3 regions of the Mesorhizobium sp. NPDC059054 genome follow, and region 2 is predicted to be linked to each of the others. Evidence: riboswitches for the same ligand, from Rfam matches in the RefSeq annotation. Region 2 holds a riboswitch; each other region holds the start of a gene.
The links. Region 2 has a riboswitch for cobalamin ahead of ACFWXH_RS16875 (ABC transporter ATP-binding protein). Riboswitches for the same ligand answer to the same signal wherever they lie in the genome.
Positions count from the first base shown of each region.

Region 1: another riboswitch for cobalamin. It lies ahead of ACFWXH_RS22390 (hypothetical protein); the one in region 2 lies ahead of ACFWXH_RS16875 (ABC transporter ATP-binding protein).
Region 3: another riboswitch for cobalamin. It lies ahead of ACFWXH_RS10635 (DUF1636 family protein); the one in region 2 lies ahead of ACFWXH_RS16875 (ABC transporter ATP-binding protein).

Region 1 covers NZ_JBHYHV010000005.1:291,284-293,543, forward strand. The annotation lists gene ACFWXH_RS22380 (hypothetical protein) at 1-163, opposite strand, end outside; gene ACFWXH_RS22385 (hypothetical protein) at 160-801, opposite strand; cobalamin riboswitch at 931-1,131, shown strand; gene ACFWXH_RS22390 (hypothetical protein) at 1,405-1,647, shown strand; gene ACFWXH_RS22395 (SAM-dependent methyltransferase) at 1,644-2,260, shown strand, end outside.
Region 2 covers NZ_JBHYHV010000003.1:726,777-729,036, forward strand. The annotation lists gene zigA (zinc metallochaperone GTPase ZigA) at 1-682, shown strand, start outside; cobalamin riboswitch at 835-1,040, shown strand; gene ACFWXH_RS16875 (ABC transporter ATP-binding protein) at 1,203-1,991, shown strand; gene ACFWXH_RS16880 (ABC transporter substrate-binding protein) at 2,139-2,260, shown strand, end outside.
Region 3 covers NZ_JBHYHV010000002.1:600,731-602,990, forward strand. The annotation lists gene cobW (cobalamin biosynthesis protein CobW) at 1-843, opposite strand, end outside; gene ACFWXH_RS10635 (DUF1636 family protein) at 846-1,271, opposite strand; cobalamin riboswitch at 1,305-1,508, opposite strand; gene ACFWXH_RS10640 (SDR family oxidoreductase) at 1,770-2,260, shown strand, end outside.

The sequences.
Region 1 (2,260 bases), on a different contig from region 2:
CAGCCAGTTCGGCCGTAAAGAGACGCCCTTCCCCAACGCCGTTTTCACCGGCGCGGACACCGAAGGGTTGGAAGCTGCTGTCATAGCTCGGCAGCGTGTTCATCATCATGCCCAGCAATCCGCCGCCGAGCACGACGACCACGAGGTTGACGAAATGATTCATGCACCGCGCTCCGGCCGCGCGCTCAAGGTGCCACTCGGATGAAACTGCAGCCAGCTCGCCTTCGCATAGAGATTGTCCTTGAGCTTGAATTGCTGCGTGCTGAATCCGATCGTGACATCCTGTTCAGTCCAGCCCTCCGGAATGTCCCAGACGATCGAGACGAGTTCGCGGATGCGCGGGTGAAGCTGCTTCAGCGGTTCCTTGTCGCGGACGAGATAGACCTTGGGCGCAGGAAAAGTCATTCCGCCGGAAGAGAGAGCGGGCAGTTTCTCCGGCGATCCGAAAATCGAAACCTGACTCGAACCGGTCACACTCTCGAGCTGTCCCGTGAGGACGAGCTTCCGCTGCGAGCCGGTCGCTGAGGGCGCGGCATTCTCGATGGTAAGCTTGTATGGGACGAGGATAGCCCGCCCCACATTGACGGGCTCGCCAAAGGCGACCTGCGGCGGAGCGTCCGGAACACGCGCGTCTTCCACCTTCATCCACCAGGCGACGGCAATGGCGGCGAAGATACCGAGCGCGGCGAGCAGGCGGACCCAGATTTGACGGACTGTCGATCTCAGCGAATGTCGAACCATGAACATATAGAAGCGGATGCTTGGCGCTTCTTCAACCATTTTGACCGTGTCGCCACGCATGGGCCGCCTTGAAGCCTCACGCGTCAACGAGATGGCTCACACAGCCGGCAGGCCGTGCGCTGTCCACTCCCGATATCCTCGGATCGGCAGCCACCCGCACCAAACGTTGACATCGAGTCGATGTCATATACTAGATATCGACGTCGAGGTTCTCCCGAGTCGTTCGGTTCGGGAGCTAAGAGGGAAGTCGGTGCAAAGCCGGTGCTGCCCCCGCAACTGTAAGCAGTGAGCCCGCGTCGAAGAATGCCACTGGTGCCGCAACGCACCGGGAAGGCCGACAAGGGCAATGACCTGCAAGCCAGGAGACCTGCCGCGACAGACGAGAAACGAACCTCGGGCGGGGTGTCCCGGCGGTGCGCTTGGCTGGGCGTCGCTGCGTCCGAAATGGCCAATGCGTTCCCCCAAACTCCCCCGTCCACAACGCCACGGGGATGACATGGCCACGACTGCACTCTCCACGAAGGGAGTTCCCAAAATTCCACGCCTTGCCGAAAGCCACGGCTCGCCACACGCCGCCTACAAGGCGATCCGACGCAACGGCTCGGCGACGCCATATATGCATTTCATTGCCAACCGCCGCTGTGCGCGACTCGGAGCGCTGGCATGGGACTGAACATGCAGGGAAGACATGCCGGTGGGTTCGCTTCGTCGCAGCCGGAAGACGTGTTCCTGTCCTGGCTGCTGGCCCAACCCGGCGGCGCAGATCTCGCTGAGGCTGCGGAAATCGAGATCCGTAAACTGCAGCGATACCAGGGAAACCATCCCGGACCGCAAAAGCTTCTCGAACTGTTCGAAGGCTTGCGAGGGTCGGCCGTTCCGGGATTGACGATCCTGCCTCGGCAATGAGGCGCAAAGTCCTCATCCTCGGTATCGGTGCCGGCAATCCGGACTTCACGACGGTGCAGGCGATCGACGCCAAGGGCCATGTGACCTTGTTCTTCATCCCCAACAAGGGGATGAAGACGGATGAACTCGCCCGTGTTCGCGCGGAGATCATCGAGTGTTATGTGCGGGGTCGGCCGTTCCGCACTGCGCCGTTTCGAGAACCGGCCCGAAGTGACGATACAGCTGCGGCCGACCTTCGACTGGGTGGACTGTCCATCGAGGCAGTGGATGCTTCCGAAGCCGGTGCATTCCTCGTCTGGAGCGAACGGTCGCTTTACGAAACCGTGCAGCGAATTCTGCGACAGCTCCGATCGATGGGAGGCTTCGAGCTCGACCATGAAGTGATCCCGGGCAACAGCGACATCCAGGCGCTGGCGCCAGCGCACAAGGTCGCGCTCTGCAATATCGGCCGATCGATCCTGACGGCGACGGGGCGTTGCATCGCGAGCAGCTTCCCCAACAATGCGGAGAGCACCGTGTTCATGCTGGATGCGTCCGACCAGTTGGACGCCCCTGCCGGCGACATGCATTGGACCCTCTATGCGGGGATGCCGGACGACGTGCTTGTCTCGGG
Region 2 (2,260 bases):
CGAGTTTGCCGATGTCATCGTGCTCAACAAGGTTTCGGACACGCCCGCAGAAGATCTCGATCTGGCACGCAGGATCATACGCTCGCTCAACCCGCAGGTTGAGCTCATCGAAACGGATTTCGGCCGCGTGCCGCTCGACAAGGTGCTCGACACTGGACGATTCGATTTCGAGAAGGCCGAACAACATCCGCTCTGGTTCAAGGAACTGAATGGCTTCAAGGATCACGTTCCCGAAACCGAGGAATACGGCATCCGTTCCTTCGTCTATCGCGAACGTCGCCCTTTCGATCCGGCAAGGTTGAAGAGGTTCATCGGCCAGCCTTGGCCAGGAGTGGTGCGCGCCAAGGGTTTCTTCTGGCTGGCCACGCGTCCAAACCACGTCGGCGAATTGAGCCAGGCCGGCGCGCTGGTGCGGACCGGCAGGCGCGGGCTCTGGTGGGCAGCGGTTCCCCGCAACCGTTGGCCCGACAACCCGTCATGGCAAGAGGCGATGGAACCCTATCTCGATCCGATGTGGGGCGACCGCCGGCAGGAACTGGTCTTCATCGGCTGCGATCCGATGAACGAAAACCGCATTCGCGCCGAACTGGATGCCTGCCTGGTGGATGAGCCCGTCTTCGCACCGGAACTGTGGCGTGACCTGCACGACCCGTTTCCGAGCTGGAGCGGGCAAGCGGCATGATCGTCAAATCCTTGCTCGCCCTGTTCAAGGGGCGCCATCATGCCTGCGACTGCCATCCGCGGCTTGCCCGCTACGTCCCGCCGGCCGAGCGGCACACCGCGACGAGCCAGGTCCTCGGCAAAGAATCGCCATTGCCAGGCGATGGCGGTCACAATAGGGTTCGCGGCGATGGTGCTCCGAATCGAAAGGTTCGGGGTGAAAAGGGAATACGGTGAAGTTCGCAAGAACCAAGACCGTGGCTGCCCCCGCAACTGTAAGCGGTAGCAAAGTCCGAAGACGCCACTGGCCAAGCGCCGGGAAGGCAGGACAGCGCAACGATCCGCGAGCCAGGAGACCTGCCATCGCAGCGAGTTGACCGGACGGGGTGTGCCGGGAGGACGCTACAAGGGCGGCCCTGCCGTCATTTTGGCCATCCTTCCGCACCTGATCGAATGAGGGATCGGTTGGAAGGTTTTGCCGTTTTTCGCCGCTATGATGCGTCGCACCTAGACTGCCTGCCGCGCCCGCGGAGGGTTCTTTCGTGAGCGGCGTTGTCCTGCAAGCGCGCGGCCTTTGCTGTCGGCCCGAAACAGGCGTCACGCTCGTCGAAGACGTCAGCCTTGATGTCCGCGCCGGCGAAAGGCTTGCCATCATCGGTCCGAACGGCGCCGGCAAGTCGACGCTGCTGCGCATGCTGTGCGGCATGCTCAAGCCAAGCAGCGGCCTGGTCAGCCTCGACGGCGAATCGCTCGACCGGCTGCCGACAGCAGAGCGGGCACGCCGTATCGCCGTGGTCGGCCAATCCGACCAGCCTGATGTACAGCTTGCCGTCAGCGACTATGTCGGACTTGGCCGCATCCCGCACAGAGGGCTTCGTCGCCGCAGCGACGACCGCGATGTGGTGCTCGACGCGCTGGAGCGAACCGGCCTGCTCGCCATGCGGGAGCGTCGCATGGGTTCGCTTTCTGGCGGTGAGCGCCAGCGTGCGCAGCTGGCACGCGCGATCGCGCAGCAGCCGCATGTGCTATTTCTCGATGAGCCGACAAACCATCTCGACCCCCGCGCTCGCGGCGAATTGCTCGAATTCGTCGCCAGGCTGGGCATCGCTGTCGTCACGGTGCTGCACGATCTGCCGCTGGTTGCGCCCTTCGCCACTCATGTCGCGGTGATGAGCAAGGCGCGCCTCGTCGCGCTCGGCACCCCGCGTGAGACGCTGACGGCGGCGCTGGTGCGCGAGGTCTTTGCCATCGATGTGCTGAGACTTCCTCACCCGGACGAGCAGGACCGCGAACTGACGGTCTTCGACGTTCCGATCCGCCTCTCCCGCTGAATCAATTTCCCCAACGGAGCCGCCATGAAACGCCTCGCCCTTTGCCCAAGCAGACTTGCGTGGCTTCGCCAACGCTTCGTCAGCTTGACTTTTTATTTTGTCGCAGGTTCCTATCGTAAAAGCGTGAGACGCTTTTGCGGAACCTGCTTGGCCGCCACGCTTCTTTCATCAACTGCCTTTGCCTTCCCGGTCACTGTCGAGAGCTGCGGCATTCCGCTGACCTTCGACGCCGCACCGAAACGTGCGGTGATCAACGATCTCAACATGTC
Region 3 (2,260 bases), on a different contig from region 2:
CTCCTTGTCCGCGGCTTCCGCGACACGGCGGGCGAGATCTTCCGGATTGGCAACAGAAGGAATCTCGATCACGAACGTATCGAAATCATCGTGTTCATGGTCGCCCATGCCGTCATGATGGCTCTTGCGGTTCTCGATGTCGTCCTCGACGGCGAGGCCGAGCCCAAGCAATACGGATGGATCGACCTTGCCTTGTGCGGTCGGCACCACCTTGACGGCGCGCGCGACATGTTCGCTGAGCACGGCGTTGGCGCGCGCCGCGCCGGCCTCGTCCAGCAGGTCGTTCTTGGAGAGGATGATGAGGTCGGCGCAGGCGACCTGATCTTCGAACACTTCCTCGACCGGGTCGTCATGGTCGAGCGTACCATCGGCCGCGCGCTGAGCGGCAAGCGCATCCATGTCCGAGGCAACGCGACCTTCGGCGAGAGCCGGGCCATCAACCACGGCGACGACGCCGTCCACGGTGACGCGGTTCTTCACCGTCGGCCACTGGAAGGCCTGCACCAGTGGCTTTGGCAATGCGAGACCGGAGGTTTCGATCAGGATGTGGTCGACCTTCGGCGTGCGTGCCAGGATCTGGTCGAGCGCCGGCACGAAGTCGTCGGCGACCGTACAGCAGATGCAGCCATTGGCGAGTTCGACGATGTTTTCCTCAGGACAAGAGTCGACGCCGCAGCCTTTGAGGATCTCGCCATCGACGCCGACATCGCCGAATTCGTTGACGATGAGGGCCAGCCGCTTGCCTTTCGCGTTCTCGAGGATGTTGCGGATCAGCGTCGTCTTGCCGGCGCCGAGGAAGCCGGTGACGACGGTGCAGGGCACACGGGAAACGGAAGCGGTCATGTCTATTCCTTCAGCATGGCAAGGGGAGGAATGCGCGCGACGAGGCCGCGCTTGAGAGAATCGGGGCGACCACGCCATGGGATGAGGCCGTCCTGCGATGTGGCGAAGAGTTCTGCACCGGTGACGAGGTCTGAGCCTGATTCGGCGGTCAGGTCACCAAAGACATAGCTCCAGCAACCGTCGCGCAGCAGCGCAGCCGAAAGGCGGCGCTTGCAATTGCCCAGGCACTCGACGGTGCGGACTTCGATGGTCCCGCTGTCTCGGGCTGCGGCGCGGGTGGCGTCGGCCAACAGCGCGCCGGCGCGAGGATGAGCGTCGGAGCCGTTTTCGTCACGACAGGACGAGCACACGACAATGGTGACCGGCGCGGTCGCCACGTCCGCTGCCACACTCTCCGTCTCAGCCAAAAAACTGCCGTTGCAATCCAAATCAGGCTCCTTGCCCGGGACACCCGCCAGGCGTTGGGATTCTGGTCAGACGGCAGGTCTCCTGGCTCGCGGGTCGGTGCCTTGGTGCCGCCTTCCCGGGAAATCCCAGTGGCTATCGGCCTTGGCTCGCCGCTCACAGTTGCGGGGACAGCCGCGGAATTGAGGCTGCCGCCTCGCACCGCATTCCCTCTTCGCTCCTCCCGGTGAAGGGAAGAGACCGTCTTTGTCGGATTTAGGCTTGGCCGGGCCACGCTGTCAACGCGCGCTTACGGCGGATAACGTCGCATGCGTGTTGGTACGTGAATCCTGTCCGCCCTTTGATTGAGCGAGAAACAGCCTGACGCTGCGTGCCATTCTCGAAGCAAGTCCCTTATTATTCTCCAACCTGGCCCTGCCGAACTTGCCTCTTGCCTGGGTTTGCTTGTCGCCGTCTGATGCTATCACAGATGGAAGCATGGCAGGGCCTCTCGGCCCGGCCGCATCGGACAGGAGATGGTTATGACGGTTCAAAAGGTGGCAGTGGTGACCGCAGGTGGCAGCGGCATGGGTGCTGCCGCGGCGCGCAAGCTGGCGGCGGACGGGTACAAGGTCGCGATTCTGTCATCGTCCGGCAAGGGCGAGGCGCTGGCTAAGGAACTCGGCGGCGTCGGTGTCACCGGCTCGAACCAGTCCAACGAGGATTTACGCCGGCTGGTCGATCTTGCTGTTTCGACGTGGGGACGCATCGATGTGCTGGTCAACAGCGCCGGCCACGGCCCCCGCGCGCAGATCCTAGAGATCAGCGACGAGGACTGGCACAAGGGCCTCGACACCTATCTGATGAATGTCATCCGTCCGACGCGGCTGGTGACGCCGGTGATGCAGCAGCAGAAGGCCGGCGCCATCATCAACATCTCGACCGCCTGGACCTTCGAGCCGAGCCCGATGTTTCCGACGTCTGCGGTGTTCCGCGCAGGTCTTGCTTCCTTCACCAAGATTTTCGTCGATGC